Regions from separate parts of the Bacillus yunxiaonensis genome, predicted to be linked through region 1. Evidence: riboswitches for the same ligand, from Rfam matches in the RefSeq annotation. Region 1 holds a riboswitch; the other holds the start of a gene.
What was found. Region 1 has a riboswitch for S-adenosylmethionine ahead of metK (methionine adenosyltransferase). Riboswitches for the same ligand answer to the same signal wherever they lie in the genome.

Region 1 (16,735 bases):
CTGTAGTCATTGTTTAACATAAATTTACGAAGCTATTAGACTACGATTCTACTTCCTTATCTTATTAAATTTAAACTTTTCTGAAAATTATCAAAAAGGAATATTTTTTAAAGGTATTAGTTCTATTCTGTATAGTACAAAAGAACTACTCCGTGCCTATTATTTTGAGTAAAATAATAAAACACAGCGTAGTTCTTTTAAGTACTTTTCATTTAAGAAAATGGAACAAGCTGATTTCGAACAGCATATATGACAGCTTGCGAACGACTTTTCACATTTAGTTTTTTGAAAATCTTATTAATGTGAATTTTAACTGTCTTGTCACTGATATATAGGGCTTCAGCAATTTCTTTATTGCTAAGACCTTTGACCAATTCAAACAGTATTTCTTTTTCACGCTCTGTCAGTTCATTTTCATTTGATTCTGATTTCGTTTGCTGATGATATGTAATCAACTTTTTAGTCATGCGCGGGTGAATTACAGAATCTCCTTGTAATACCATTCGAATTGCCGCCACCACTTGCTCAGATGATGAATCTTTTAATAAATAACCGTCTGCACCTGCCCGAAGAGCAGCTATCAAGTATTCATCATGTTCATACATCGTTAATACGAGAACACGGCAGTTCGGATACTGATCTTTCACGAGTGCTGTAGCCTCAATACCATTTTTTCCTGGTAAATTAATATCCATTAAAATACAATCAGGATTACACTCTTCCACTTTCTTTAATACCTCATCCCCAGAAACAGCTTCTCCAACTACTCGCATATCAGATTCGAGTTCCAATATACTTCGAATTCCATCACGCAAAACAGTATGATCATCCACTACTAATATTCGAATCATGATACTCCTCCCCCATTTCTGAATCTGGAATTAATAATGTGATTTCTGTTCCTTTTCCTGCTGAACTATCAATCTGAAGGGCAGCCCCTAGCTGTTCAGCCTGCTCATTCATATGTAATATACCATAATGCGGCTCATTCTTTGCTTTAATCATAGATTCAAAAAGTGAAAAGCCAATTCCATTATCCTTCACTTTCAAAAGTACATGTTCCCGTTGATAACTTAGTAAAATGTCAACTTTGTCTGCCTTCGCATGCTTTACAATGTTTTGCAAACTCTCCTGCAAAGTATCGAAGATGACTCGTTCTTTCGTAAAACTAAGTTTTCGAGAACGACCTCTTTCATGATATGTGATGGCTAAATCATATTCTTGTTTTAAGGATTGAATTTTATTTGTAATTGCTTGTTTTAGCCCTAGCCTTTGTGTTGGATATGGCTTTAAAGCATAAATAGAATAACGAACTTCTCCTAAACTCTTCCGTAATTTTTTTATGCTTGTATCTACCACTTGCTGCATATCCTCTGGCCGATCTGCGTACTTCTTCTGGGCTGACTCCATCTGGAATATCACTCCAGCCAATGCTTGTGCAATTCCATCGTGGATTTCACGAGCAATTCGATTTCTTTCTTCCAAAATCGTTCTTTTTTCCTGCTCAGAAACGAGCGTCCGTGTTTTAAGCAAGCTGCCCAATTGGTTGGCAAACGTAGCTAAAGTCTGTACATCTTCAGTAATAAAACTTGCACTCCTGCTTTTCCCTGCCACAAACATTCCTACCAATTCATGGTTTACTTTAAGAGGTAAATATACAAGAGAGCGCATAGTATTTTCAAACACTTCATCTCCCGGAGCCATACCTGTTTTCCAATCCGTAACAACAACAGTTTCGGATATCTCTTCAAACCTCGTATACAGGTCAGAATAATCAGAAATATTATGACGTACTTTTCCATCCTTTACTAAAAGTGTCCAATTCTCCTCATCTTTTGCCCATAAAACATATGCCTGTATTCCTAAAAATCCTTTCAATGATTGTTTCATCTGCTGTAAGTTTCCGGCAGATAACCCATGACTTAATTCCGTCGTAATGGAAAAAAGCTTATATAATCGTTCTTTTTCCACACGTATTTGCCTAACAAAAGAGCTGATGATGCAGATTGCCACAAGCGGAAAAAAGAAGAACAGAACCATAATTTCATCCATTACTCCGCGATATCGGTAAACTAAAATATGTATAAGTGAGGAGTAAAATAAACAAAAACTCACACTCAATACTACTAATATATTTTTTTTACGCCACTCTTCTAGCGGATATGGCTGAGGAAGAAGTATGATTAAAAGATCGTAAAAAATGCTGTTAAAAAAGCAAAGAAACACGCTGAATAAAAACAAGCTTATGAATTTTTCATATAAACCTGAGAGATTCATCCCAGAAATAAAAAGAGAGAGACATTCGCTGGAAAGCCAGTCTGCTAATATAATACTAAGAGCAAGCTGGGCACAATTAAATAGTGTCCTTTGCATAGGTAAACGGCGAAGCAAATGGATACATAACATCACACATACACAAGAAATAACAGCGATATGTATTCCAAACTGCCAATTCATTACATAAATGAGTGTAAGACTGAGTGTGATTCCCCCTCTCCAAATACGGATAGGAAAATACTCAGTAATCCCCATAAACATAACTAACAACAAAAGCAGTATGAGATGAGAAGGCATTTTACTTAAAAATAAAGAAATGATAACAGCAATCAAGCCAAGAAAAGAAATAGAATAAATATAAACACTAGCTACTCGTTCTCTCATAGAAATAAAATCTACCTTTTTCAAAACGCTCCCTCTCCTCCTTTAACGTGCAGTAAGACCCCCACTGATGGAAGTTTCCCTTTATCTTAAAAAATCTATTATTACCATTATCCAACAAAAAACCGGCACTGGCAAAATGAGAAGGTTCCCATTAGCCAATCACCGGCCGTGCGTTGTCCCTTAGAAGGGGTGACACAATATTAGTATAAAATGAGATTCTTCATTTGACTATCTACCAAATGTTATAATTGTAAATATATTCTATTTTAATCATATAGAACTAAAGATGTATATGAATCCATTTTATAATTGGTTCTTTACCAGTAAAAGATAATGCTTTAAATCCAATTTGTTCATATAATTCTTACTGCTAAAAGTAATTTGGGCCATAAATAAGCTTCATATCAGAATCACATAACATACTCATATTTTAAGTGCGCATAAAAAAAAATGAGGTGATTTTTTCATGAATAATCAGCCAATGTACTTTCCACATGTAAATTATAATCAACAGCCAGGTTATCAACAACCAAGTTACCAACAGCCAAGTTATCAACAGTCAGGTTATCAACAGTCAGGTTATCAACAGCCCAGTTATCAACCATTCGAGGACACAAGAGAGATCGACGATGACGTATATCGCCCCGATGATGCTGAAGATGCTCCAACATCACCACCACCGGCACAACAACCAGCAGCACCAGCAGCATTTTCTTCTCCTATACAAACGGTGCAAATACGATCAGCGATGTGTAATTGTTTAGGCAGGTGGGGATTTATTGGTTTAAGAGGACAAGGACCTTTTGGAAGGGATTTTTGGTTTTATCCAACTGAAGTTAGAAAAAACGGCGTAGTTGGATATACTTGGCAGGCAGGACGCCGTCGAAAAGTAAGTTATCGATATGCACAAATTAGAAACTTTATGTGTATCTCATAAATAACCAACTAACTATTTAAAAAGAAGAGGAACATTCTAAACTGTCAATATTTAAAATATGCAATATTGCATATTTTATAAATAGCTTACAGTGTTATAATGTGATATGAGTGAACTCTCTCATATATGCAATAAACAATATACCCTATTATTTCATAAAAAAAGCGAAGAATTATAAACATTCTTCGCTTTTTTTTGTCATTTTTTAATTCAAAAATTTAACGCTATTCAATTTCAAACATTAATATTAAGATGAACATAACTAATTCGAAAGAAGTTGATAAATATGAAAACAATATGTTTGAGAAACGGAAAAGAAGTCATTATAAGGGAGGCTTTACAAAAGGACGCTCAATCTATGATCGATTTTTATAATGTAGTCGGCGGTGAAACTGATTTTCTTTCATTCGGGAAAAATGAATTCAGTATGTCTTTACACGATTATGAAAACTTCATAGAATCTACTGGAGCAGATAATAACTCCATCATCTTACTAGCAACAATGGATGATGAAATTATAAGTATCGCCTCCATTACCTCTAGTCCAAAAGCTAGAACAAAACACGTAGGAACACTAGGAATCGTGATTGCAGAGGAGCACTGCGGATTCGGTTTAGGTAGAAAAATGATGGAAGAACTTATTGAATGGGCAAAAGAAAATGGCACAACTAAGAAAATACATCTTGTAACTCGAGAAGACAATGATAAAGCAATAGAGCTTTATCAGAAGGTCGGCTTTAAAGAAGAAGGATTATTACAACAAGATACGTATATAAATGGTGAGTATTACAATACTCTTATTATGGGTTTGATGCTTTAAATACGGATTATAAAGTGAAACTTCCATCAGTGGGAGGTGCCCGCGAATAGCGGGATAAACATGGGGAGGAGGTTAATCCAAAACCTCCTACCCATACAAAAATTATTTGGTCATTCGCTTTACGCTTTCATACTCCCTAACGACTTCATGTTCTCCCTCATCGACGTGATAATACTCTCATAATACGAATGTTCATGAGGCACAAAGTTACTTTTGCCTACGGTTTTATGGATTAAAACTTTTTCTCCAGCTTCATTCATTTCGAAGCCCTCCACTGTAATTTCATTCATTTCTCCTAACCAAAGTTCAGAAAAACTATTCAATTCAGCTTTGACAATTCCTGATACCTCTTCTATTTGCAGCTTATATTCGTCCATTGTTTTTTTATTTTCATATAAGAAAACGTGAGCCAATTCTTTATCAATAAACTCTTCTATTGTAACGCAATAATTGATAATGCCTAATGATACGAGTTCATCAAACGAGACATCAATCCCCACTTCTTCTTTCACTTCGCGTATTCCGTCATACACGGTTTCATGAGCTAATATATGGCCCGCAGCTGTAATGTCTAACAAATTCGGATAGTCCTTTTTTGTATGACTACGAATTTGAAAATGAATATAATCTACTCCATCTTCTCTACTTATGAACCAGCAATGAAATGTCTCATGCCAATGCCCCATTTTATGTACTTCTTCACGAGTCGCTACTCCTACCGGATTTCTATGTTCATCAAATACTTTCAGTAATTCACTTTCCATTATGTATTCCCCCTACTTTCTAATTTTCTTCAATCATTACTCTATACCAAGTATGGTAAATAGTAGAGAAACGAACCTACAATGCTAATGATTCCAAATAAAAATGTTCCAATCGCAAACGGATGAGCTGACAATTCCGTTGTTCGAAATTCTGTATGCTCATCTGTGCCTCCCACAAAACGACTTACCGCTCTTGCTTGATTATGAAATGAATTTCGAAAATAGAGTGTGTTCCACGTCACAATGACTAATACAAAGCTTCCTGCAAATAAGGTCGTTACAAGTTCCCAGTGAAAGAAAATTGATAACAACCACAAACTTGCTCCTTCAAAGCACATTGTCGTTATCACAAATAGAACATACAGTACCTTTTTAGAGATCCGATTCCCAAATATGTTTTGGGCATATCTTTCTACCGCCTCAAAAATTCTCCCCATAGAAAATAAAACAAAAATAAGCCCCGCACAACAAACTAACTTTACTATCTTTCCTAATAAAAAATTTTCTAAGAAAAAGGTCACTTTCCCTCCTCCACTTCTCTAAACATGATGTTTCTTTTTTTAAACCTTATATGAATATAGGAACACATTTCCATTATTTTAATAAAAATTATAATTTTCTGCAATTTCTAACAAAAAAAGAAAAAGAGCTCTTACTCCTTTTCCTTTCGCTTCTGTAATTGGCTATATTCTTCCTTTGTATTTACATTCAGAAATACATCTAGTGCTTCTTCTATTGTCACATACTGAACATTACACTGAGATAATAGCCCCTGCATGCTTCTCTTCTCTTCCTTTAATAACTGCTCTATTTTTTCTTTTACTTTATTATGATATAGCGCTAAAAGCGGTTGTTTTCGTTCTTCAACAAGTGGAACAATTGCTTCATATGTTTCATTCGCTCGTTCTGTTAATTCCAGTGCCCACTCTTTCGAAACATTTGGTGTGTCGCACGGTGCAACGATATACCAATCTGCATCTACAAATTCCATACCTGTTAATAAACCGGCAAGCGGGCCGTTTCCTTTGTATAATTCAATATCTTCTACAACGGGTACATCCAATATGTGCGAAAGTTCATTTGTAATGCGTGGATGACTAATTACAACAATGTCTGTTACAACTTCTTGCAATGCTTCTATACTATGTTCAATAAATGTTTTTCCCTGCCAAATGGCTAATGCTTTCGGCTCTCCAAAACGACTGGACTGTCCGCCGGCTAATACAATTCCTGCTATTTTCACTGGCGATGCAACTCAAATGTAATGTGCCCAAGCTCTGGTAAAATTAATTTATTCATCGCAAGGCGAACCGCACCAGTCGATCCTGGCATGGAAAAGACAACTTTCCTTCCAATTGTTCCACCAATTGCTCTGCTTAGCATCGCCGCGCTGCCGATATCTTCTAAATAACTAATCATCCGAAATAGTTCTCCAAAGCCTACAATTTCTTTATCAAGCAATGCCTCTACTGCTTCAATTGTAACATCACGTTTTGTAATTCCAGTGCCGCCATTTGTTAACACAACATCTACATCTTCTTGTTGGTAGCCTGTTAACACAGCTTGCTGAATGCTTTCTTTATCGTCTTTTACAATTTCATACGCTGTTACTTGATGATTTGCTTCTATTAATAACTCTTTTAATAACTGTCCACTTTTATCCGTTTCTTCTGTTCGTGTATCTGAAATTGTTATGATTTTACAGCGAACAGATAGTGGTGATTGTTTTTTATGTTCTGTGACACTCATTCTATTTTCCTCCCCATTGATAAGCTTGTCTAAATTTTATCATATATAATATGGCAGCAAAAAAATGTGAGACCTGTCACACTTCTTTACCGAAAAAACATTCCTTTTCTAAAATTTACCTTATAATAAAAATATAGGTTTTTAAAGGGAGGAAATTCATATGGATACAATGAGAAAATTAACGACGTTATTTATTTTGCTATTCGTCGCTTCTATTAGCGCTGGCATGGCACTAAAAGACGCTGTACCATATGCAGCAATTGGCGGCTGGGGATTTGGCACGCTCTTTTTATTATGTTCAGCCTTTTGGGCCGGAAAAATTCGTTATCGTAAAGGGGAATAACTATGTTCGGTAAAAAATCAACTACGTGTACATCATGCGGGAAGGAAATTGCAGTACATGAGCGTTCTTGGATTTACATGCAATATCCGCCAAGCGGTATGACAAACATTCAAAAATATATTGAACTCGGCGGGGAAGTGTATTGCACTTCTTGCGTTGGGAAAGTAGAAAAACAGGAAAGCAACTAAAATGTTAAAAAGGTGATTGCGTGAAAATAAGAAATATTGCTTTCATAATTACAATTGTAATCATTTGTTTTTGGAGCGGTACTTCATTTTATAAAAATCACATAGCTCATAAAGTAGAAGCGTATTTATTCTCACAAGGCGACCAGAAAGATGATTTAAAAAGTCTTGAAGTACGGTACGACTTTAAGTTCGGATATATGGTCGATGTTACGTACAAGGATGAATCACATGTTATCTATACGTATCGCTATCAAAAAATTGGAGATACAGAAAGAAAAGGAGTTCTTGCTTATAATGAAACATTACTTGATAGCAAGGTAAATCCTTACACTTATTCATACAAACATAAACATTTTGGGGAGTATTAGGACTCTCGTTTACAACGCTACGTTACCATATGATTTAAATAAAAAAAGCTTTGCGCACACGCGCAAAGCTTTTTTCTTCCTATATTATAGACCAGCTTGCTCTTTTAAAGCTTCAGCTTTGTCTGTACGTTCCCAAGTAAGATCTACATCAGTACGTCCGAAGTGGCCGTATGCTGCTGTTTGTTTGTAAATTGGGCGACGTAAGTCTAACATTTTGATGATACCAGCTGGGCGAAGATCGAAGTTGCTGCGGATTAGTTCTACTAATACTTCTTCAGATACTTTTCCAGTGCCGAATGTATCAACAGAGATAGATACTGGTTTCGCTACGCCGATTGCGTATGCAAGTTGTACTTCTGCTTTGTCAGCAAGACCTGCTGCTACGATGTTTTTCGCAACGTAACGAGCTGCGTATGCTGCAGAGCGGTCAACTTTTGTTGCATCCTTACCAGAGAATGCACCGCCGCCGTGACGAGCGTATCCACCGTAAGTATCTACGATAATTTTACGACCTGTTAAACCAGCATCCCCTTGTGGTCCACCGATAACGAAGCGGCCAGTTGGGTTAATGAAGAATTTTGTATCTTCATCGATTAATTCAGCTGGTACAACTGGTTTAATTACAAATTCTTTTAAGTTGCGATCGATTTGTTCCCAAGCGATCTCTGGATGATGTTGTGTAGAAATTACAATTGTATCAACACGAACTGGTTTACCGTTTTCATCGTACTCAACTGTTACTTGTGTTTTACCGTCTGGACGTAAGTATGGTAATGTATCATCTTTACGTACTTCCGTTAAACGACGAGCTAATTTATGAGCAAGAGAAATTGGAAGCGGCATTAATTCTTTTGTTTCATTACATGCGAAACCAAACATTAAACCTTGGTCGCCTGCACCGATTGCTTCGATCTCTTCGTCAGTCATTTGACCTTCGCGTGCTTCTAACGCTTGGTCAACACCCATTGCGATGTCAGCAGACTGCTCATCGATAGATGTTAAAACTGCACAAGTTTCTGAATCGAAACCATATTTTGCACGAGTATAACCAATTCCTTTAATTGTTTCACGAACGATTTTGGGAATATCTACATAAGTAGAAGTCGTAATTTCCCCCGCTACCAATACTAAACCAGTTGTTACTGTTGTTTCACAAGCTACACGTGCGTTTGCATCTTTTGCTAAGATTGCATCTAAAATTGAATCAGAAATTTGGTCACTAATTTTATCTGGATGTCCTTCAGTTACAGACTCAGATGTGAACAGATGACGTTTTTTTGTCATGTGGTAAACCTCCCTACAGTAAATGTATATATTGTACGGAACTCATCCTTAATTTGCCACAAACTGCGACATTCATGTATTCTCCCACAAGTGCAAAAGAAAAACCTTTCCTATAATAGAGGAAAGGTTGTATTCGCTACTTGCATACTGCTTTTTGCCCTTTTCGCTCTTATCGTTCGAGATATTACACCTCGCACAGGTTTAAGCACCTATTCACTTGCGCTTATCATACATACAAGTGAGGTTGCCGGGCTTCATCGGGCCTGTCCCTCCGCCAGCTCGGGATAAGAGAGTATCCGTCCTCAACTATACTAAAGAAATGCTTTTCATTTGTCAATCCATATACACATATTCCTATAAGTTTTTCAGGGCAGAAATATATGGAAAAAAGTAATATAATAACACAAACAAAAACAAATAAATAGTATACATTATTTATATAATTGTGTTATACTCTTCATAGGGATTATGAGAGATATTTATAAATTAAATAAAGGATGGTATATAAATATGAGTACTGTGAATGTCCAAATTGGATTACATGAACTTTTAAACGGAAGCAATGCACAGGTTCAATTGAGCGTTCCACAATTAACGGAAAAAGTATTAATGAGAAAAGAAGGACAATTAACTTCTACTGGCGCTGTTTCTGTTTCAACAGGAAAATATACAGGACGTTCTCCGAAAGATAAATTTATTGTAGACGAAGCATCTGTTACGGATAAAATCGCTTGGGGTTCTGTAAACCAACCGATTTCTGAAGAGCATTTTAATAAATTATATACAAAAGTATTGGAATACTTAAAAGAAAAAGAAGAGCTATTCGTATTCAAAGGATTTGCAGGAGCAGACCGCAACTACCGTCTTCCTCTTCAAGTTATTAATGAATATGCATGGCATAACTTATTTGCACATCAATTATTCATCCGTCCGACTGAGGAAGAATTAAAAAATCATGATGCACAATTCACAATTGTATCTGCACCAAACTTTAAAGCAGATCCAGAAGTCGACGGCACAAACTCAGAAACATTTATTATTGTTTCATTTGAAAAGCGTATCGTGTTAATCGGAGGTACAGAATACGCTGGTGAAATGAAAAAATCAATCTTCTCTATCATGAACTACTTACTTCCAGAGCAAGATATTTTTTCTATGCACTGCTCTGCAAACGTAGGTGAAGAAGGCGATGTTGCTTTATTCTTCGGTTTATCTGGAACAGGTAAAACAACATTATCTGCTGATCCGAACCGCAAATTAATCGGTGATGACGAGCATGGTTGGTCTGATAACGGCGTATTCAATATTGAAGGCGGTTGCTATGCAAAATGTGTGAACTTATCTCGCGAGAAAGAACCACAAATCTTTGACGCGATTAAATTCGGCTCTGTTTTGGAAAACGTGGTGCTTGATGATCATACACGCATTGCAAATTATGATGACACTGCCTTAACAGAAAATACACGTGCAGCTTATCCAATTGATGCAATTGATAACATCGTATTACCTAGCGTTGCAGGTCATCCAAATACAATCATTTTCTTAACTGCTGATGCATTTGGCGTATTGCCTCCAATCAGCAAATTAACGAAAGAGCAAGCTATGTACCATTTCTTAAGCGGTTTTACTAGTAAACTAGCAGGAACTGAGCGTGGTATTACTTCACCGCAAGTAACATTCTCAACATGCTTCGGTTCTCCATTCTTACCGCTTGATGCATCTCGCTATGCAGAAATGCTTGGAGAAAAAATCGAGAAGCACGATGCTAAAGTATTCTTAGTGAACACTGGCTGGACTGGCGGCGAATACGGCGTTGGAAAACGTATGAATTTAGGCCATACACGCGCAATGGTGCAAGCTGCATTAAACGGCGAATTAGATAGCGCTGAAACAGTGAAACATGATATCTTTGGTCTTGAAGTACCGCTTCATGTTCCTGGTGTACCTGATGAAGTATTAATGCCAGAACAAACATGGGCTGATAAAGAAGCTTACAAAGCAAAAGCAACTGAGCTTGCGAATAAGTTCAAAGAAAACTTCAAGCAATTTGATAACGTTTCTGAAACAATTGTAAAACTTGGCGGTCCAATCGCTTAAACCCGACTTTACTTTGAAATATCCTAAATCATGTGAATAAGCATGTTGTTATTGCAGGAAAACAAGTACTCACCGACAAAGCCCACGTTTTCTTGCAGTAACACATACTTACATATAAAAAGAGGCTTACGAGTAATCTCGCAAGCCTCTTTCCTATTTATTAGCATCTTTTATACTGTAATATGCTAAATTTATAACAATTAGTGTATATCCACCCATAATTCCAACAGCAAATGCCCACATCACCATATGATGTTCAATTTCGTACATAATAGTTGCGCCAAGTATTGCTGCTACAAAATTTCTATCTATATAAATCTTCATCCAATGTGTAGTTATCCATCTCCAAAGAATTTCCCTTGTACACACAGTAATTATATTAGTAAAACATTTTCAAGAAATAACATTTTACACGGTTTCTTTTTCTAGCAGCCCAACTAATTGTGTCGCTTTCGCAAACATTTTTGACAAATTCTAAAAAATAAGCTATCAATCTTACAAAATATGGATACTATATAGTAAGTATACAATAAAGGAGGGACTTCCATTGCTCTTCTTTTTAATCGCTCTTATTCATTTTGTTATTCCAGCTCTCGTTGGCTTAACATTATATTGGTATACATCTAAGCATAGTGTTTTCTATGCTGTTCTCAGCGTTCTTCTCACCGGTCTGATTCTCGTCACTTATTTCCGCTTCCCTTTTCTCAACTGGATTCCATTTATTACAGCTATTTTGTATCTTATTTTCTTACCGAAAATAAAAAAATAAGAAAGCAGATTCGCTCTGCTTTCTTATTTTGATATATTTTCTTTTATAAGTAATGCTTGATTAGCTTTTTTAGATTTTACAAACCATAAACCAACAAAAATAACAAGCCCGCCTATCATTTGTTGTAAAGATAACTGTTCTCGTGCCCATATTGCTGCAAATAAAACTGCTACAAACGGTGTAACGTACATATACACCATCGTATGGGATGCACCAATTTTTTGGATCCCAACGTACCACATGACAAGTCCGAACACTGTAACAAGAAAAATAGAATACAATAACGAAAACCATGTACTACTATGCTGAATGACAAAAGGCAGCTGAACAATTTGCCAACCACTTAATAATACAAGTGGCACTGCACCAATTGCTGCTGACCAAGCCGTTACGCGCAGGGCTGAATATTTCTTCATAAGCGGCCCTGCTAAAACAGGATACAATCCCCAGCAAATCGAAGTAATGAGTCCAATTGCATTACCATAAAAAGATTGTACAAGTGAATGCCCCGCAAGTAATACGAGTGCAGCTCCGATACACGCAATGACCGATCCAATAAGTTTACGTGATGAAAACTGTTCTTCTTTCAAGAATACGGCAAACATTGTTGTAAAAATGGGAGAAATCGAAATTAATAACGACGCATTTGTTGCAGACGTATGTTGAATTGTCTCCATAAACAACGTCTGATATAACGTAATCCCCACCATACTAACAAAAATAAGCCTCACAATATCTTTCCATGCAATATAAAGTGATTTTTCTATGTAAAACGTCAACAATAATAAAAGTGGTGCAGCAGTAACCATGCGCATTGCTGTAAATTGGATTGCTGTTAATTCCACAATACCGTACTTTCCGATTGTATAATTAATTCCCCATATAATCACGACACAGAAAAGCAGTAATTCAATTCCCCATCTTTTCATATCTTTCCCCCACTATATCCGATACTTTACTTCATTAAGTTTCGAGACATATACTGTAACTCCTTCTTTCCTTTAAACATCCTACTTATCCTTTCTATATGCATCAGGTTTTGCATACATAATAGAGGAAGAATATGTATGAACACAGAAAAAATACTAGGACAGATGAAATAACAATCCTCAAGGTATGCATAAGGTTTTATCATACGAAAGGAGGAATATATATGAGTATGGATAAACGACTAGAACATGTAGAGCAACAACTCGAAAAGATAGAAAATCTACTATCCCAGCGACAACACAGGAAGCGAAAAACCATCATCACAGTCATACTTATTATAATTATACTCTTTTTATTTCTCGTTGTTCTTGGAGGCCTTGCTTTCTTCCTCTTTGCAAACGGTGATTCTTCAATCAAAACCGAAACAATTATTCAAGAAGAAGAAATCCCTTAATACGTGCTTATATCATTAGATAGAAACTTTCACCGCTGAGTCTCCTACAGACTATTTTCCTCCAGCCATCTTCTTTGTTCTCTCTGAACTTTATCGTATACAAATAGTGAAATAAAAAAGAAGAAAGCAAATATAATCTGCTTTCTTCTTTTTTATTCCATCAATTACACTCGAACATGCAATTTCATGTTCGGATTATAATATTGACTCGGGCTTTTTAATTGAAAGTTTCCTCCTGATTCCTGAAAATCAACAATCAAGTTATCATCCATAAAAACAAGCTTCGTTCGATCTGCAATAAACTGAAATTTGTTTGATGAGATCTCTACGTCGCGCTCATCTTTTTCAGATACAGCAACTAAGTCAATAATTCCACTCATCACACAGCCGCATCCTTCTGTATCATAAAATAATTTTATATATTTTGCCTCACTTGGAATCATCTCTTTGATTTTCTCATATGCCGTGTCTGTCACTGTAACATTCATTCTTTTTTTCCTCCTACATATATAACGATTATCCTATTGTAGCATTCTTTTTTATAAATCAGTTCGATTTATATATACAGAAAATTCATTCAAATATATAATAAAATTTATATATTTTTCCAAAGGGGGATTGCATCATGCCAGCACTCCAAGACATACAACATCAATTAGATACTTTATTTACAGTGCACAAATATGGAATAGATCCTGGATTTAGCCGCTTTATTCCAGCTGCTTATGATCCAATCTCTTTTCCGTGGCAAGATTTCTTCGAGGATGATTTTGTGACATATTTTAACGGACTCATGTTAAAAGGAGAAGATACTGTTCATAACGTATTTCTAGCTGTCTTTCCAACAGATGAAGTGCTAGATAGGTTTCTTTCTGAAGGAACAGCTGGTGACTTATTATTTATGCATCATCCGCTTGTCATGGAATGCGGCGATCCACAAGGCTTACCAGGGCGCGGATTCATTCCTATTCCAGAACATTATTTACGGGCTATAAAAGAAAAAGGACTGTCCGTGTACACATGCCACGCGCCAATGGACCGTCATCAAACTTACGGTACAAGTATCGCCATCGCCAAAGCACTGCATGCATCAGTAATTGAAAGCTTCGCTGAAGGTGATGGATTGATTTGTGGAATCGCTCCAACACATACAAATGAACTAATTGAAAAAGCAAAAAAAATTTTTGACATCCCGTATGTAGACTTTGAAGGACAAACACATTCTCATATTTCGAGAATCGCAATCATCGCTGGCTGCGGCGATAAAGTAAGTATGATGCAAGAAGCAGAGGAAAAAGGTGCACAAGCTTATATTACTGGAGAGGTGCATTGTTATATCGATAACGAATATGGCAAAAAGAAATATGCCATCATGAAAGAGTACATCCCTCATACAAATATGTCGCTAATTGGGGTCTCTCATTCTGCATCTGAGTTTTTAGTGAAAAAAACGTTAATGTATGATTGGTTTTCGCAAAACTTTCATGTAAATGTTGTGTTATTGCCACAGGAGAAATGGTGGTGTTAATACAGTAAGCGCTATTCTTTCTATAAAAAAGAATAGCGCTTTTTTCATTTTAAGAGGATACAGTATAGTAACAGTTAGATTACTTCTTTTAAAAAAAGTTTGGGTGCAGTCCCCTTATTCTTCACCTCAAAATCCGCTAATTTTCCGCTCGCTACACTTGTTCCATCACAACTTGTAGAAAACAAGATAGGTACATCGCATATTGTATTTTGTATTACATCTTTGAACACATCTGCCGCAACCGCTACAAACGTATTGCACAGATTCGAAATGTCATCATTGAAAAACTGAATAACTGCGGGCTTAAAAACAGGATACACTACATTCGGTCCTCCAGGTAATTGTGATTTCACAACCACATCCTCAAAAAAAGGATTTCCTTCTAATGCCACTTGAAAATAATGTGCAATTTCAAACTCATCTAACGGACATGGAAATGGAGAAGCAATTTGTCCTTCTCTATTTGAAACAACAACATTTACATGAATATTCCCGAAGCTTATCGTAGGATTGAGAAGTGTTGCAATTGCTCTTGCCTTCTCATTTCCTGTTACTGTTACAAGAATAATATAATGATCATCATCTGAAATAAGTGGTCCAACTGTTACTTCTGGATCTGCTCCAATTGAAAACTTAATTTCATTAAAATATGTGATCCAAGGCGGGGAAAGTTCCACATTTTTCTTGTTGTAAATATCACTCAACTAAACGAACCTCCTATCCTTTCTATATAATATTATATAGAAAGGATAGGAGCAGGCTTGTATACTTGCCCTTCTCTATATCATAAAAATTATTTGGTACTATATTATTTAATTCTCCTTCAGCAGTCTTATTTCTTTTCCGATGTAACAGGAAGAGTAAACCAAAATTCACTTCCTTGTTTACCGTCTGAACGATCTTGCACCCCGACTTCTCCTTTATGCATTTCAACTAATGATTTCGCAATAGCTAATCCAAGCCCTGATCCTCCAGATTGCGAACTTCTGGGCTGATCCGTTCTATAGAAACGTTCAAATATGCGTAATTGATCATTGTATGCGATACCTTCCCCTTCATCACGCACAATAAATTGAACATGTCGCTTCTGTTTATTTTCCTCCATAATCAAATTAATTGTAGAAGATGCAGGGGAATACCGAATTGCATTATGTAACAAATTACTAATAACCCGTACTATTTTACACGGCATAATCCAAAGCCGAGGCAATGTATCAGACACCTGTACTTCTAAATGCATATGTTTTTCCTCTAGTAAGATAGAATGTGAATCTAGTACTTCTAATAACACTCTGTCCACATGTGTTAAACTTGGATGAAACTCTTCTTGCCCATGCTCTAACTTTGAAAGATCAAATAAGTTATTAATTAAACCATTTAATCTTTGTATTTCCTTTACTTCATTTCATAATGTTCTATCCTCCACCTATCTTCTTTGCTTCTCTCTCAATCTTAAAGTGGTGTCTTACTGCTCATTAATGAGGGATCAAATTCCACTCTTTATTACTTTTCATTTTATACTCTTCAAGCGTTTTATCTCCTATTTAGTTATCCTTGTTTTTCGCTTTGTATTCTCCAGGTGTATTTAGTTTATACCTATACATTTAGAAATATTTTTAACATATCTCATCTGATTCTCTGTATAAAAAACTTTCCCCCTGCGATGTTTATGGAAAATAAAATTACTATTTATAAGATAATAATTTTATGGATTATTTATCATTGATATGACCATATTTATATGCAATTTTACATTTCCCAAATAAAGTAAATTAATATACAAGGTACTATTAAATTATATTAGAAACATTTTTTAACGAGCGATTCATATAGATCGATGAAA
Region 2 (16,735 bases), on a different contig from region 1:
CTATTTGCTTTGTTCAGATACAAGTCTAGGAAGTCCGCCATGTTTTTGAAATCTCCTCAATATGATGAGGTGTGGTTCTGCAGCATCCTCCTATTAACCGAGCCCCTGCATTGTACCATTCTTTAGATTTAATATCGAAACTGCTACATAATTGTTGACCAGACCATGTTTTGGTTTCTGGACTATAGATTTCACCTGAGTTCGGATAAACAAGAATCGGTTTTTTTGTGTTTCTACTCAATTCTTGGATAGCCCCTGTAATAACAGCTACTGGTGCACAATTGATACCAATTGCTGCAATTTGTTCACTTCCCTCAAACAACTTTGCACAATCCGCAAGCTTAGTACCATCACTTATCGATTTCTCATTTTTTAAAGAAAATGATAGCCAAGCATATGTTTCTGGAAAATCCCGCAATAATGAATCTAATACTTTTGCTTCTTGCAAGGAAGGAATCGTCTCAAAGGCTAATAGATCGGCCCCCGCTTCAATCAACGCTGACATTCTTGAACGATGAAATTCTGCTAACGTTTCATCTGTGATACCATAATTGCCAATATATTCTGAACCATCCGCCAAGTAAGCTCCATAAGGACCAACTGATGCAACAACCAATGGCTTAGGCCTATTCGTTTGCGTATTCTTCTTCCAGTAATCATCCCTTGCTCTTCTTGCAAGTAACACTGTTTGCTTAATTAACTCTAAAGCTTCCTTTTCTTGTATTCCGCGCACAGAAAAACCATCAACAGTAGCTTGATAGCTTGCCGTAATGGCACAGTCCGCTCCAGCATGAAAATAGTCAGAGTGAACCTGATAAATTAATTCCGGATTCTCAAGTAATACACGTGCTGACCAAAGGGAATCGTCCAAATTACATCCATGTGACTCCAGTTCTGTAGCCAGCGCTCCGTCAAGCAGCATAATTGAATGTTGAGATAAAATAGCATCAATTGGATTGATTTTGTTGGACATAATCTATACCCCTTTTCTTTAAATTTTGTGTTAGATAATAACTTCCGTAGCAAAACAATATAAATGGAACACCACAATATAAAGCAATTCGTTGTGTAGGATCAAACGCAATCCCGATACATGACGCAAAACAAATGATAAAAGAAGCGATTGGTACCAGCGGATAGAATGGTGTACGATAGACCAAGTCATCTACAGAATTTCCTTCTTTTACATATTGTCTGCGAAATAGGAACTGCGAAGTACTAATACTCATCCAAACTACAACCACTGCTAAACCTGAAATAGAAACTAGCACAATATACACAGTATCCGGTGCCACGATACTTGAGAACAGAGCCAAAGCTCCTCCCAACATGCTGAAAATGACCGCATTAATTGGAACACCCTGTTTTGTCATTTTTGCAAAAATAGGAGATATTGTGTTCTTATTGGCAAGCGACCACAGCATTCTAGAAGAGGCATAAAGACCTGAGTTTGCAGCAGATAGAATAGCCGTTAGTATAACGAAATTCATAATATCTGCCGAATATGGCACTCCAACTCGTTCAAGAACGGCAACAAAGGGACTCTCTAATACTCCTGCATCGGAACTAGGTAATAATGCAGATAAAACAATGATCGTTCCTACAAAAAAGATAATCAATCTCCACAAAGTAATACGAATGGCCTTGGGTATCGCTGTTTCTGGATTCACTGTTTCACCTGCTGCAATTCCTATTAATTCCGTTCCTGAAAAAGCAAAATTAACGGCAAGCATCGTCATTATAATGGCAAAAGCACCATGAGGAAATAGACCTGTACTTGTAAAGTTAGAAAAGAATGGCGCTGACTTTGAATGAGCCATCGGAACAAAACCTACTATTGCCGCTGCTCCTAAAACAATAAATATTACAATAGCTATTACCTTTATAGAGGCAAATAAAAATTCAGATTCAGCAAAAAATTTAACTGTCAGTACATTTAATCCAAAGATTAAAATGGCAAAAAGGGCACTCCATATCCAGACATTGATGGATGGAAACCATCTCTGCATAAGCAACCCTGCAGCAGTAAATTCAGAGCCTAAAGCAACAGTCCAAGTTAACCAGTACAACCAAGCTACGGTATACCCTGTCCCTGGTCCAATGTATTTAGATGCATAACTATGAAATGCACCCGTTTCAGGCATATGTACGGAAAGCTCACCTAAACACAGCATAACTAGATAAACCACTAGTGCACCAATCAGGTAGGAAAGAATTGTACCAAATGGACCAGCTTGTTGAATCGTGTAACCTGAACTTAGAAATAATCCAGTTCCAATCACTCCACCAAGTGATAACATAACTAAATGACGTGCTTGCATTTTCCTTTGAAATTCTTTCCTATTTTTGTTCTCCATTCTTACTCTCCTTCCTACTATCCAGAGAAAACAAAAACGCACTCTATAAAAGAGTGCGTGGCTGACAAATAAAAACGTACCCTCCTATCTATCAGGTTCATCACCCGCTGGAATTAGCACAGTATCTTAAGCAGACCTGTTGCTGAGGTTTCGTAGGGCCAGTCCCTCCACCTCTCTGGATAAGAATATTTTTTTATAACCTTATCAATCTATTTAAAAATTGTCAACGTGTTTCTGTACTTATAAATACCGCCTAATTTATTTACTCGTTTATCCTGCTATTCGCTGGCAGTAAAACCCCTTATTCAAAAAGGAATAAAGAAGATAGGTAGAGGATAACCGCTGGCATGTGCCCAATCAGTTCAACTAACCATTAGTAGGAGATGCCCCCACTGATGAAAGATTCACTTAATAAAAAGTATTTATTTTCCGTATATAAATTGGAAAATAGAGTTTGTTTATCATTCCTTATTATTTTAAACTCTCATCAAACTTGAACAAGTATTGAAGGGCATCTAGACGAAACAACATAAAAGCGCTTGCATAATTAAAAATCTAAGTTATAATACTTGTATACAAGTATACTTGATTAACATGAGGTGGAATTATGACGGAATCAAGGGAATTTCTTTATCCTGAAAAGTGGCTTTCAAAAGCTTCTACTGGTGATCGTGTTGCGAGCGAACTGAGAATGCGTATTATTGCAGGTAAAATTGAAAGCGGTACCATTCTATCTGAAAATAAATTAGCTGCCGATTTTTCTGTAAGTCGGTCACCCGTTCGTGAAGCATTAAAAGTACTAGCATCTGAAAATATCATTCGCTTAGAAAGAATGGGCGCAGTTGTCATTGGTTTAACCGAAAAAGAAATCGAAGAAATATATGATGTTCGTTTACTTATAGAAACGTTTATCTTTGAGCGACTTGTAAAGATGGACACAAATGAGTTAGTAAGAGAACTAAATAAAATTATGGAAATGATGAAAATCGCCATCAAATATCATGATGCTGATGAATTTTCTTATCAAGATCTCTTATTCCATGAAACGATTATTCGCACCATTGAGCATTCCCATATCCTCATGATTTGGAATAATTTAAAGCCTGTTATGGAAAGCTTAATCCTTTTATCAATGCGTACCCGTTTCAAGGAAAAGTACGAAGACTTTGAACGGATTATTAAAAATCATGAGCTTTATATAAAAGCAATCGAATCAAAGGATCGAGCCCTCATGATTAAAGCCTTACATCAAAACTTTGATGATGTGCAAGGGAAAGTTGAAGACCTCTGGATGTCACAACAAATGTTATCTAAAGGAGTAGAGCAAGAACATGAGTAGCTATATGTTAGGTATAGATATCGGTACTACAAGTACCAAAGCAGTATTATTTACTGAAAAAGGCGAAGTCATTCAAACAGAGAATATTGGTTACCCACTTCGCACACCGGATATTTCCACAGCGGAACAAGATCCAGAAGAGATTTTTCAGGCCGTTTTGCAGGCGATTTCAAATATAACAAAACATCATTCAGATAAACAACCATCGTTTATTTCATTTAGCAGCGCCATGCATAGTGTCATTGCCATGGATGAAAATGACGAGCCGCTGACACCTTGTATCACTTGGGCAGATAATCGCAGTGAGACATGGGCACATAAGATCAAAGATGAACTGAATGGCCATGAAGTTTATAGACGAACAGGAACACCTATTCATCCCATGTCACCATTAAGTAAAATTACTTGGATTGTGAATGACCATCCTGAAATCGCTGTTAAAACGAAAAAATATATCGGAATCAAAGAATATATCTTTAAACAATTCTTTGATCAATATGTTGTTGATCATTCCCTCGCTTCATGCATGGGTATGATGAATCTAAACACACTAGATTGGGATGAAGAAGCTTTAAAAATTGCTGGTATAACACCTGCTCAATTGTCTGAGCTCGTACCAACCACTACGATATATCGCAACTGCAATCCAGATTTAGCTAAGAAGATTGGAATCGATCCACAAACACCGTTTGTCATTGGTGCCAGTGATGGCGTGCTTTCGAATCTAGGTGTGAATGCAATTAGAAAAGGCGAGATTGCAGTCACAATTGGGACAAGTGGTGCTATTCGAACCATCATTGACAAGCCGCAAACAGATAAAAAAGGAAGAATATTCTGTTATGCCCTAACGGAAAAGCATTGGGTAATTGGTGGACCGGTAAACAATGGCGGAATGGTCCTTCGCTGGATTCGCGATGAACTTGCTTCATCAGAAGTAGAAACTGCAAAAAGACTAGGAATTGATCCATACGATGTATTAACGAAAATTGCTGAACGTGTAAGACCTGGTGCAGACGGATTATTATTCCATCCATACCTCGCAGGTGAACGTGCGCCATTATGGAATCCAGATGTACGCGGCTCATTCTTCGGTTTAACGATGTCACATAAGAAGGAACATATGATTCGTGCAGCCTTAGAAGGCGTTATTTATAATTTATACACCGTATTTTTAGCATTAACTGAATGCATGGACAGTCCTGTGACCCGTATTCAAGCAACAGGAGGCTTCGCAAGGTCTGACGTTTGGCGACAAATGATGTCCGATATTTTCGCATCTGAAGTCGTTGTTCCAAAAAGCTACGAAAGCTCCTGTCTAGGTGCATGTATATTAGGTCTCTATGCGACAGGAAAAATCGATTCTTTTGAAATCGTTTCCGAAATGGTTGGCAGTACCTACAAACACACACCGAAAGAAGAAGCAACAAAAGAATACAGACAATTACTGCCGATATTTATTAACCTATCAAGAGCATTAGAAGAAGATTATACACGAATTGCCGATTATCAAAGAAGTTTAATAAAGTGAAACTTTCATTAGTAGTCCCCCACTCCTCGTCTCTTTTTGAACTTTGAGGTTGGGGGCCTACTTCCAAAAAACAGGGGATAAAAAACAAATACAGCTAATATTAGGGGGAAATTACGATGCCATTAGTCATTGTAGCAATTGGGATTTTAGCATTACTTTTACTGATCATGCGCTTTAAATTAAACACTTTTATTTCATTAATCATTGTATCATTTGGTGTTGCTTTAGCACTTGGAATGCCGCCAGAAAAAATTGTTAAAACCATTGAAGCAGGATTAGGCGGAACACTCGGTCATTTGGCACTCGTTTTTGGACTTGGTGCGATGTTAGGCAAGTTGCTCTCAGATTCTGGGGGCGCACAACGCATTGCCATGACTCTTGTGAACAAATTTGGTAAAAAGAACATTCAATGGGCTGTCGTGACTGCCTCATTTATTATCGGTATTGCATTATTTTTTGAAGTAGGATTAGTATTATTAATTCCGATTGTATTTGCTATTTCAAGAGAATTAAAAGTTTCTATCTTATATCTCGGTATTCCGATGGCAGCAGCTCTATCTGTGACACACGGATTTTTACCGCCACACCCAGGACCAACTGCTATTGCGGGTGAATTGCATGCAAACATTGGTGAAGTATTACTTTACGGTTTTATGATAGCGGTTCCAACAGTTATTTTAGCTGGACCTGTATTTACTAAAATTGCGAAAAAGCTAGTACCTGAAGCATTCACGAAAACTGGTAATATAAAATCTTTAGGTGAGCAGAAAGTATTTAAACTTGAAGACACACCTAGTTTTGGTATCAGTGTTTTTACCGCTTTACTGCCTGTTATTTTAATGGCAATCGCTACGATTATTACCTTGTTGCAAAAAACAATGGGATTTAAAGATAATAGTTTACTAGCAGCGATCCAGTTTATTGGGAATGCGGATACTGCCATGTTGATTTCCTTATTAGTTGCGATTTATACAATGGGACTCTCAAGAAATATCCCAATCAAAAACGTAATGGAATCTTGTACAACAGCGATTTCAAATATCGGGATGATGCTCTTAATCATTGGTGGAGGCGGAGCCTTCAAACAAGTATTAATTGATGGCGGTGTAGGTAACTATGTAGCCGAATTATTTAAAGGAACTTCATTATCACCAATCTTACTTGCTTGGATCATCGCTGCCATCTTACGTATTTCCTTAGGATCTGCTACGGTTGCTTCATTAACAACTGTCGGTTTAGTAATTCCGATGTTAGGTCACTCTGACGTTAACCTCTCTTTAGTTGTCCTTGCAACAGGAGCTGGTAGCTTAATAGCTTCACACGTGAACGATGCTGGTTTCTGGATGTTCAAAGAATACTTTGGTTTAAGCATGAAAGAAACATTTGCAACATGGACCTTACTTGAAACTATTATTTCCGTATCTGGATTAGGATTTACGTTATTACTAAGCTTATTTGTATAAACCTTTCTAGACAGCAAAACCCTCACTTAAGTGAGGGTTTTGCTGTCTATTCATCTTAAAAAAAATATCATTTACTTATGGTGCGGTTCACCTTTATGAATCTATATGAAATAAATTTCTAGATGATTGAACTCAATTTGGCTTACCACCACGACTCTTCATGATATTCTTTGCTTTCTCCGTAATAGTAATACTAATTATAGACAGATTCACAAGGTATTTAAATAATGCGAATATAGTGATTCATTGGATACACCATAAAAAATTTAAGCGGCTACTTGTGATACGCACCTATACAGTTTCTACTACCGCTTCAAGCATTGTTCCATTTTTAGCATAATTCGTATGCCAAGAAAAAGCTTTTTCTAAAACATGAGGAGTTTGTCCACCCCTTGTTTGCGCTTCTTGGTAATAAGCTCGCAGCTGGTCACGATACATTGGATGTGCGCAATTCTCAATAATCAGTTCCACTCTTTCCCTTGGCGCTAGTCCCCTTAAGTCAGCATATCCCTGTTCAGTGACAATCACATCTACATCGTGTTCAGTATGGTCTACATGAGAGACGAAAGGAACGATGCTTGAAATGTTACCGCCTTTCGCAATCGATTTCGTAACAAAGATAGCTAGGCGTGCATTTCTTGCAAAATCACCAGAACCACCAATACCGTTCATCATCTTTGTACCTAAAACATGAGTAGAGTTAACATTTCCGTATATGTCTAATTCTAAAGCAGTATTAATCGAGATTAATCCAAGGCGACGAATGATTTCAGGATGATTAGAAATCTCTTGCGGGCGCATCATTAATTTATCGCGATATTTTTCAAAGTTAGAAAATACCTGTTGCATTTTCTCTTCGGAAAGCGTGATGGAGCAGCAGGAAGCAAAATGGACTTTCCCAGCATCCATAAGATCAAAGACCGCATCCTGTAATACCTCAGAATACACTTCTAAATCTTCAAACTCCGAATCTAACATTCCATGCAGCACTGCATTGGCCACTGAACCAATTCCCGATTGTAATGGCGCTAAACGATTCGTTAATCTGCCTACTTTTACTTCTTTTCGAAGGAACTCTATTAAATGCTGTGCCATGATAACAGTTTCTTCATCTGGAGGAACAATCGTCGATGGCGAATCAAGTTGGTTCGTAAACACAATACCCTTCACTTTTTCAACATCAATCGGAATACCGATCGTTCCAATTCGATCATCCGATTTAGCGAGCGGAATTGGAAGCCTTTCCCCTTGTTTCCCAGGTTCATATAAATCATGCAGCCCCTCTAGTTGTGTAGATTGAGCCATATTCATTTCAATAATAATGGACTTTGCATTTAGGGAAAACGCTAAGGAATTTCCAATTGAAGTGGTTGGAATAAGCATTCCGTCCTCAGTTATTGCAACCGCTTCCAAAATAGCAACATCTATATCCATAACGTCAGCACGGAGCAGCTCTGCTGTATGAGATAAGTGCTGATCCACAAATAAAAAGTCTCCATTATTAATTCCTTTTCGCATAGTTGCATCGGCTTGGAAAGGCAATCTCTTTCCTAAAATTCCTGCCTCAGCAAATAATTTATCTACATCCGAACCTAAAGAAGCTCCGGTATAAACATTTACTTTAAAAGATTTATCATCCTTAACGCGGTTCACCAGCGCAAATGGGACTGCCTTCACATCACCTGCACGTGTAAACCCACTTAAACCTAATGTCATTCCACTTTGAATCCAGGAAGCCGCTTCTTCAGGTGTAACTACTCGGTTCTTTAGACGATGGTCCCTGATTCTCTCCAAATTATTCTCCATATGTAATCCCTCTCTTAATGAATATTCATAATTATTTTACACATTAACACTATCAAAATAGGGATTTTAGTATACGATACCGAAAATTCAGATAAAATAGCGAATCTAGGCTCTAAAGCAGAGAAACTTAAAATCCTAGAAGCTTTCGAAAATAACTGGCGTATGATTGACTAACTGGTACCCTCTCACCATTATCCATCGAAAGTAAAAAAGTAGAATGAGTATCAGGATAAATCGCTTTAATATGATTAACATTTACAATAAATGACCGGTGGCATCTAATAAACGAATCCCTCGGAAGCAAATATTCGAATTCTTGCAGAGAGTATTTATGTGTTCCGGATAACTCTTCTGCATTCACATACGTCTTTTTATCTTTTGCCTCTAAATAAATAACCTTTGAAAAAGGAATCGGAACCCAGCCGTCCGTCGTTTTTAAGGTAACAACAGACTTTCCATCCGTTAAAGCTGGATAAATTGCCGTCACGCACCCCTCAAGCTCTCCATTATTAAAAAGTGGTACAGCCATTCCATGATAAGGAATACCAAAAACATCCCGGTTAATAAACTCAGAAACCTTTTGCTTCGTCACGATTGCTTTATGGGCAATCGTCCCTTCCTTTATAGGGTCCCCGACGCTAATTTTTAAATCAATTCGTTTACTTGGCCGATAGTAGATATATTCTTTCGTATTCGAAACGGCAATTGAAATTTCATCTGAAAATACTTCACCAACAACATCTAGTAGTAAGCCTAAGGTTATATCTTCCATACTATTAACACCTCATTGACTATTATACTACTATTATTAACACCAAGCTTTTTATATTTACATCTCACCCCATTACATAATACTGCTTCACTGTAATAGGGATCAGGTATTTATTTTTAAATCTCATTTACTTATGGTACGGTTCTGACTAACACCTTTAAGGGGTAGTGACAGGGTAGCTGCTCTAGTTCGCAGGATTATTTCTAATAAAAGTAAAACCCCATTAGATATCAACGGGGTTGGAGTCACGTCACGAAACAGAAAAAACCGGATTCTATTTCACAAGGAATTCCGGTCCTCTCTATGTCAGCATCTTATCGCACTAAATTCTTTTATTAATAATCCATTATATTCAATAAATTTGAAATACCTTAAGAAATCTTTTTCTCTATCTTTTTCACAATAGAACGTGAAGATATTCTGTCATGCAATAAATAGTAAACTCCAATTCCGATTAATATAAGGAATGAACAATAAAAATATATTGAGCCATGATCAACTTTAGATGCTACAATACCAAAGGTAAATGATCCAATGCCGAACCCTAAATCGAATATAGAATAGAATGTAGCCGTAGCCAATGCCCTCTTTTCAGGAGGTGCTACTTGAATGGCAATGGTTTGAAGACTAGGAAACGCGGTTCCCCAACCCAATCCAATAAGGGCTGCTGATGAAAGAAATAACAAGGACGTATTCGATACACTCAATAAGAACGTACCGACTGCAAAGCATACAATAGCGGGATAAATTATAGTATTTGCCCCGAATACATCAAACCATTTTCCAGTAAAAGGACGGGAAATTAAAAGGACCACCGCGTACACAACAAAGAAATAACCAGCAACTTCCATTAAACTATGCTCTTTAGCATATATGGATACGAAGGAAACAATTCCCGAATAAATGAGTGCAAAGAAAGCTGCAACCAGCGATACAGGAATGGCGGAATTCTCTAAATATCCTCCAATTTTCATACCTGTTCTTCGTTCAATTGTTCGTTCTGACATAATAGTTTTCTTAGGTAATTTAACAAATAATCCTGCAACGAGTGCAAAGAGAGAACATAATGCATTTATGATAAACATGACATGTGTCCCTGCCTGATGCATAACAGTCAAACCAAAAAGGGGACCAAGAGCCATACCAAGATTTAGCGTTAGTCCATAGTACCCCATCCCCTCTCCTTTGCGAGAATCCGGGATGAGATCGGCAACAATTGCTCCAATGGCCGTTGTCGCCATTCCAAAGCCAATTCCATGAAAAAAGCGAAGAATTAGCAAACCACTAATAGATTGTGGAATAAAATAGAAAATTGAGGCTGCGGAAAGAACAAGAAGGGAAGTTATAAAAGCGATATACTTTCCTGACTTTTCGATCCATTTACCTGCAAATGGTCGTGTTAGGATGGATGCAATCAAAAAAACTGTAGTAATAAGTCCTGCTTCAGATTCGGCACCGTGCAATTCTTGTAAAGCATATATCGGCAGTGTAACCAATAAATAATAAAATGTTGTAAACACAAGAAAATTAGTAATGGCAATACCGATAAAATCCCTTGTCCATAATTTGGGTTTATCCAATATTTCTACCTCCCCTATAATTAATATTAAGTTCCTACGTTTGGTCTTTCTCATCAGATAAGCATGAAGAGCCATGCTTACGTTATTTTCATTCTATTGTATTTGCTTATCTATATTATCATTTGTATATTTATACGAAAAATATCTATAATGTTACTTATATATATCAAAATCGTATATATTATGGAGGAAAATGATGGATATAAGACAATTGCGCTACTTTCTTACTATTGCTGAAGAAGGGCAAATTTCTCGTGCTGCCAAAAAACTTCACATGGCACAACCCCCATTAAGCCAGCAACTTCGACTTATGGAAGAAGAGATTGGTACCGTACTATTAGAACGAAAAAGAAATGGTAAGACTATGGAACTCACTGAGGCAGGTAAAATTTTATATAAAAAAGCCCAGAATATTTTAAATTTATTTGAGGAATCGATATTAGAAGTAAAAGAAGCTGGTGAAGGAATCAGAGGTTCTCTATCCATTGGTATAGGCTCCTCATGTGTTTCTTATCTTCCTAAAAGAATTCAATATTTCCATGAAAACTATCCAATGATTTCATTTAAACTATGGGGAGGAGATCCATTTGAATTGAGTAAACAGTTGGAAAACCGCAATATCGAACTTGCCATTGTTCGTCTTCCTTTAGAAATAGAAGATCTTTCTATGATCCCTTTGGAAACGGAATCATTTGTTTTGGTGGTACCGAAAGATTGGGAAAATTTCCATTCAAAAGAAGCTATTCACATGAAAGAGATTGAAGATGTACCTTTATTGCTAGTCCACAGAATGAAGGGAGAAGGGCTGTATGAAAGAGTTGTAGAAGAATGTGAACGATTCGAATTCCAACCAAATATTTTGTGCGAATGCCCAGATATGAATATACTTCTTTCTTTAGTTGAAGCTGGAATTGGAGCAAGTATACTTCCTAAATCGTCAATATCTGGATTTCGTAATATTGAAATTAGAGTGTTGGATATCTTAGATTCCTCTCTTCAATCAGAGATAGCATTAGTTTGGCTTAAACAACGATATCTTTCCAAAGCAGCACGTAAATTCATCGAACTATTTTAGTTAAGCCCCTCAAGCAAGTTATAAATTTTCACTAAATGATGGTTCATTTATTCCTCTGCCATGGTCGGAACGTCTGTGACCCAACCTAATAAGTGAGAATCTTAACGTACGATTTTGTCCGTTTTGTGAAGTGACCCTGGATTTGTGATTTACATATTTAACTTTGCTTTTCGATACAGAGTCATTCGAGATACTCCTGCTTACTCGCCTTTAGTTATGCACCAAACTTCGCAAGTTTCCCTACAATGTTGATTTTTAATTAAATAAAGAAGGTGATCCAAATGAATTCCAAGGAGACCACCTTCTTTATTATTGGGTGTGTTAAAGATAAATGTTGATAATTGAAACGTCACCGTTACCCTTATATAATTAATATAGGAACAAGCATTCGGGGGAAGGTTATAAGAATAGATAAGGCGTTTAGCAATTTATTCAAACACAATATAATCGGATAGCTAAAAATTTGATGATAGACAGGAGTTAGATACGATGATAAAAGGTGTCGGAGGAATATTTTGGAGAACTAAGAATCTTGAAGTTACAAAAAAATGGTACAGTGACGTGTTGAAGATTGAAATAGAAAATTGGAATGGGACTGTGATAAAACCCCAATTAGGAAATGAGACTATCTTTTCTTTCTTTACCGAGAATGACAGTTATTTTCCAACAGAACAACAAGTGATGTTAAATTTCCAAGTACATAATCTAAACGAGACTATTAAGCATCTTGAACATATTGGTGTACCTCTTGCAAAGAAAAAAGAGATTAGTGAATTTGGAAAGTTTATTTGGATTGAAGATCCTGAAGGTCGACTGATCGAGCTTTGGGAGAAATAACGAGTTGTAATTCATTTGCTATTGAGCTAACGAGGCGTTAGTTGAACAAGAATGGGGAACCTCGACGAATGAAGGTTCCCCTAATTACTATATATACATTTTCTTTGCCTACCTACATCTTCTTCCCCATTCTCCAACAACGTTGATTGTAAGAATTACGCTCTTCTCCTATTATTTCGAGTCCTTGCTTTTCATAGAATTTAATCGCTCTTACATTGGACTGTGCAACGCGGAGATGATATTCAAATACATTACGTTTTTTAAACTGATTCTCAGCATATTGAAAAATTAGATTACTATACCCCTTCCCGCGGCCTTCGGGAATTACATACACAAAACTTACATAGCCAATCTCTCGTCCTTCATAGTTATCATACCTAAGAACTAATTCCCCAACTGCCTGTTGATCATTTTCCAATAGAACGAATCCCTCAGGAAAATTCAATTGCTTTTGCTTTGCATACTTTATATATTCATTCTCATTAAACTCCAGTTCTTCATCTGTATCTGTAAAAAATTTAATGATCGTCTGTTTATCTTTTTCTACATCGACATGACGAAACGTAAGCATTAGCATCATTTCCTTTCACTTCACGCTTAATTTCATCGTACAATATCTTTTATTCCGGTAAAATGATCCAAAACTTTAGGATACATATAAGAGATACTTATCAATCTAACAACCTCTTATTCAATTACCCTGCCTCGTTAATTAAATGGCTCTGTTAATTTTCTTATAAAAAAACAAGAAGTAATGCGTGGCATCAACCTATTACTTGTGCTGAACTAGTTGATATTTCTAATTATTGTTTCCAAATAATGAGTAAAATGCGGTTAATTATGAATACCATTCCAAGAATAATGGCTAAGATTGTTTTATCAACAAAATGCAGAGCGAATGAGGCAGCTCCGAAGATTACGAATTCCAGCATAAATCTGTACGGTTCTGGCAGTTTCAATGATGCTTTAGGTGCAATGAAAGTCCCCCATAATATCGCCAAAAGTAGTGGTGAGCCAATACCAAAAACAAATTTTGTATACGCACTTTTCCCGACTTGAAAGCCCCAATAACCTAGCGATGCAAGGGCACATAACTCTAGCAGAAAACGAACAGCTAAATTTACAGATTTTATGAACATGAAAGACCACTCCTTTGAAAAACATGTCTTTTTGATATATCCCAGTTCTTCCTTCTTTGCTTTCGCTGAATTTTGAGGTTGGAGTCTTACTGTCCGCGAATAGCGGGATAAAAATAAATCCCACCTTTCCACATGAAAAGGTGGGATCTATTGATTTTTAATAGACTTAAGAAAATGCACTCTAATGTTTAAGTACGATTATTCATAAACTATTAGCTAAAAGTCTATATTAGAACGAATTGTTAACTTCATAACATAGCCTATTTAATGAATAACCCTGCCACTTCTTCTTTATCGTTAAAGGTCACTGTGAAAACGCGATTTTCTTTACTGTATTTCGCAACAAGAATAACGACATACAGACCATCTTTTTCTTCAACTGAAGATTTATCGATTTTTTCGAAAGTACCAGATTTCTCGATAATAGGAGTAAGCTTTGTCATTTGATCTTCTGGTAATCCTGCTTTCATTTTATTATCAAACATTTCGTGTACTTCTTTATACTTACCTTCATTTAATAATGACACAATTTTTTCAGCCTTCGTGATATATTTTTTTGAAGCGGAGTCATCCACTTTATTGCCACCACATGCTACAAGTGCAAACACTATCATAGCGCTCAAAATAGATAATAAAATTCTCTTCATCGCAATACTCCCTTTCTTTTTATCCATAAACTATAATTGAAAACAGCTACCGCAATAACCGCTAGCGTAACTTCCACAATAAGCAGACTACTTTCTTTCGGCACATATAACGGTAAAATACCAACCAGTGCATCTACAATCCCATGGATCATAATTGCGAGCACAACATAAAGAAACCTCTTTCGCACAACGCCTTGTAATACAATAATCGAAAGGCCTATATGCAATAACATCGCAAAGAAACGTTCAATACCACCGATAAAATAGGTATCACTGTTTGCGATAGCAGTTGGTGAGAACAATAAGAACACCGCACTACTACCGAGAAATAACACCGCTTCGATGCCACCATGCCCTGCACCGAATAAAAATCCGGACTGCCAATCCCGTTGCTTCATAAAAAAGCGCATAGCGATAAAACGAGCCAGTTCTTCAAAAATACCTGCCGTTAAACCGATAACTATAGCAAATAAAACAGGTTGCATGGCGCTAAACATTGAATAGGCTGTGCTATGCTCTCCTAAATATTTTAGTATTGGTACGCGGATCAAAACTTGCGATACAACAAATGCCAGTCCCCCTAATACAAATGGAATATATCGTTTCTTGGAACATGCATATAGCAGTGCAGTCAGCGGTAATCCTATGCTTATAATCGCAGCAAAAATAATACTAGCCATCTCGTTCCACCCCTTGATTGAAGTGTATAAAAGACAGCGTATAAAGTATGTAGTTTTGTCATACTCGGTTCATTTTTCATCATAAATGGTCATGACGCTTTCGCATTACTATTTTTTTAGTATGAAAGTTTGAGTAAAATAAGGAGCTGCAAAAGTTGTTTCTAACGTTGCATGATCTGTTTTATCAATCATACGCTTTAACGAAAACAGTCCATACCCCCGGTTTCCTTCTTTACTAGAATAGCGCTTCTCGTATATTTGCTGTAAATCAATCTCTTCATGCTTACAACTATTGCGCACAATAAAATATTGGCGTTCCTCCATTTCAAAGAAGGCAATTTGCAACATTTTATCCTTACTACGAACCGTTTCTTCAATCGCATTATCCAATAAAATTGAAATGGCACGAATAAAAGTAACAACAGGCATTGCAATCGTTTCAATCGTTTGTGGGATATCGATCATCACGTTCACTTGTTGTTGCTGAGAAGTAACCACTTTTACACTCAACACACTTTTCACTTCGGGGATATTGACCCGGGATAATTTCACAATATCCAACTCGCGATTGTTTATCAGTTTTGAGGTAGGAGCGATTACATCATAATAAACGTGTTCAATTTGCGTTACATTTTTCGTGCGCACGCCTTCCTCTAACGCCAATAACACATTCATATAATCATGACGGAAGCTGGCCAATTCATCATGCATGAGTTCTAACTTCTCTACATAATCCAGTAGTTCCTTATCTAAACGTTCCTGATGTTCTTCCAATATCTTTTCTTTTGTCAAATGCGAGCTTATTAACACAATCAACAGCAACACAAAAAATAATATGATTGCTGCAATATAACTTATTTCTCCATACTGTTGATATAATGTAGCCAATAAATTGGTGGAAGGCGCAGTCAAAATTAGCTCTATGATGAGCCCTATAACAAGAAGACCATAGCTTACATAATAAAGGGGGCTAGCTACAATAAACTGAGCAATCTTTTGAATCCGCTTATACCACAGTGCAATGCCAATGACGATGACAATCGAAGCGATGAGATGAATTACGCTGCCTGTCCATAAATACAAATTATATGGTGTTAACATAAACAGCTTCATCCCCAAATCCAGTAACACCATTTTTACTAATGTAATGCTTACCATACTGACTAATGCAAAGTATAAGTTTTGCATAAATGTTAATTCGTCCTGTATCAAACCTAAACTTAATAGAAACAGCAACAACATAATAATATTAAATTCTGGATAACCTGTTACTGTCACAACGATCCCAAGTAAAATCATAAAGACAATGCTTAAAGCGATTACCATTGTATAGGACAGGCGATTGTAACGAATTAATTGAATGTATAATAAGACATGGCTAATACCAATCAACCCAAACGCGACTATATCATAAACATACATTACAACTCACCCTTTAACAGCTGACGTACTTTGCGCACTAAACGGCGTGATACCGGAATGCGTTTGCCACTTTTTAAAATAATCATTTTT

Region 2: linked by a shared signal. The riboswitch ahead of mmuP (S-methylmethionine permease) and the one ahead of metK (methionine adenosyltransferase) in region 1 are both predicted to bind S-adenosylmethionine.

The regions. Positions count from the first base shown of each region.
Region 1 is NZ_JBAWSV010000010.1:41,351-58,085, forward strand. Features, by position in the region: gene WAX78_RS21885 (response regulator transcription factor) at 213-851, opposite strand; gene WAX78_RS21890 (GAF domain-containing sensor histidine kinase) at 826-2,685, opposite strand; gene WAX78_RS21895 (hypothetical protein) at 3,128-3,598, shown strand; gene WAX78_RS21900 (GNAT family N-acetyltransferase) at 3,885-4,418, shown strand; gene WAX78_RS21905 (NUDIX hydrolase) at 4,538-5,182, opposite strand; gene WAX78_RS21910 (hypothetical protein) at 5,224-5,619, opposite strand; gene mobA (molybdenum cofactor guanylyltransferase) at 5,835-6,425, opposite strand; gene WAX78_RS21920 (MogA/MoaB family molybdenum cofactor biosynthesis protein) at 6,422-6,931, opposite strand; gene WAX78_RS21925 (hypothetical protein) at 7,092-7,274, shown strand; gene WAX78_RS21930 (hypothetical protein) at 7,277-7,462, shown strand; gene WAX78_RS21935 (DUF3139 domain-containing protein) at 7,483-7,830, shown strand; gene metK (methionine adenosyltransferase) at 7,915-9,114, opposite strand; SAM riboswitch class I at 9,281-9,405, opposite strand; gene pckA (phosphoenolpyruvate carboxykinase (ATP)) at 9,625-11,211, shown strand; partial or broken gene WAX78_RS21950 (ATP synthase subunit I) at 11,365-11,511, opposite strand; gene WAX78_RS21955 (hypothetical protein) at 11,759-11,980, shown strand; gene WAX78_RS21960 (DMT family transporter) at 12,004-12,909, opposite strand; gene WAX78_RS21965 (hypothetical protein) at 13,134-13,364, shown strand; gene WAX78_RS21970 (iron-sulfur cluster biosynthesis family protein) at 13,529-13,852, opposite strand; gene WAX78_RS21975 (Nif3-like dinuclear metal center hexameric protein) at 13,990-14,892, shown strand; gene WAX78_RS21980 (hypothetical protein) at 14,967-15,587, opposite strand; partial or broken gene WAX78_RS21985 (sensor histidine kinase) at 15,725-16,291, opposite strand.
Region 2 is NZ_JBAWSV010000007.1:171,239-187,973, forward strand. Features, by position in the region: gene mmuM (homocysteine S-methyltransferase) at 26-973, opposite strand; gene mmuP (S-methylmethionine permease) at 948-2,357, opposite strand; SAM riboswitch class I at 2,439-2,543, opposite strand; gene gntR (gluconate operon transcriptional repressor GntR) at 2,965-3,696, shown strand; gene gntK (gluconokinase) at 3,689-5,224, shown strand; gene gntP (gluconate permease GntP) at 5,341-6,687, shown strand; gene WAX78_RS19455 (acetyl-CoA hydrolase/transferase family protein) at 6,979-8,493, opposite strand; gene WAX78_RS19460 (LytTR family DNA-binding domain-containing protein) at 8,621-9,265, opposite strand; gene WAX78_RS19465 (MFS transporter) at 9,637-10,845, opposite strand; gene WAX78_RS19470 (LysR family transcriptional regulator) at 11,042-11,920, shown strand; gene WAX78_RS19475 (VOC family protein) at 12,410-12,757, shown strand; gene WAX78_RS19480 (GNAT family N-acetyltransferase) at 12,870-13,328, opposite strand; gene WAX78_RS19485 (YrdB family protein) at 13,561-13,896, opposite strand; gene WAX78_RS19490 (DUF3887 domain-containing protein) at 14,157-14,543, opposite strand; gene WAX78_RS19495 (YhfC family glutamic-type intramembrane protease) at 14,540-15,223, opposite strand; gene WAX78_RS19500 (GHKL domain-containing protein) at 15,332-16,645, opposite strand; gene WAX78_RS19505 (response regulator transcription factor) at 16,645-16,735, opposite strand, start outside.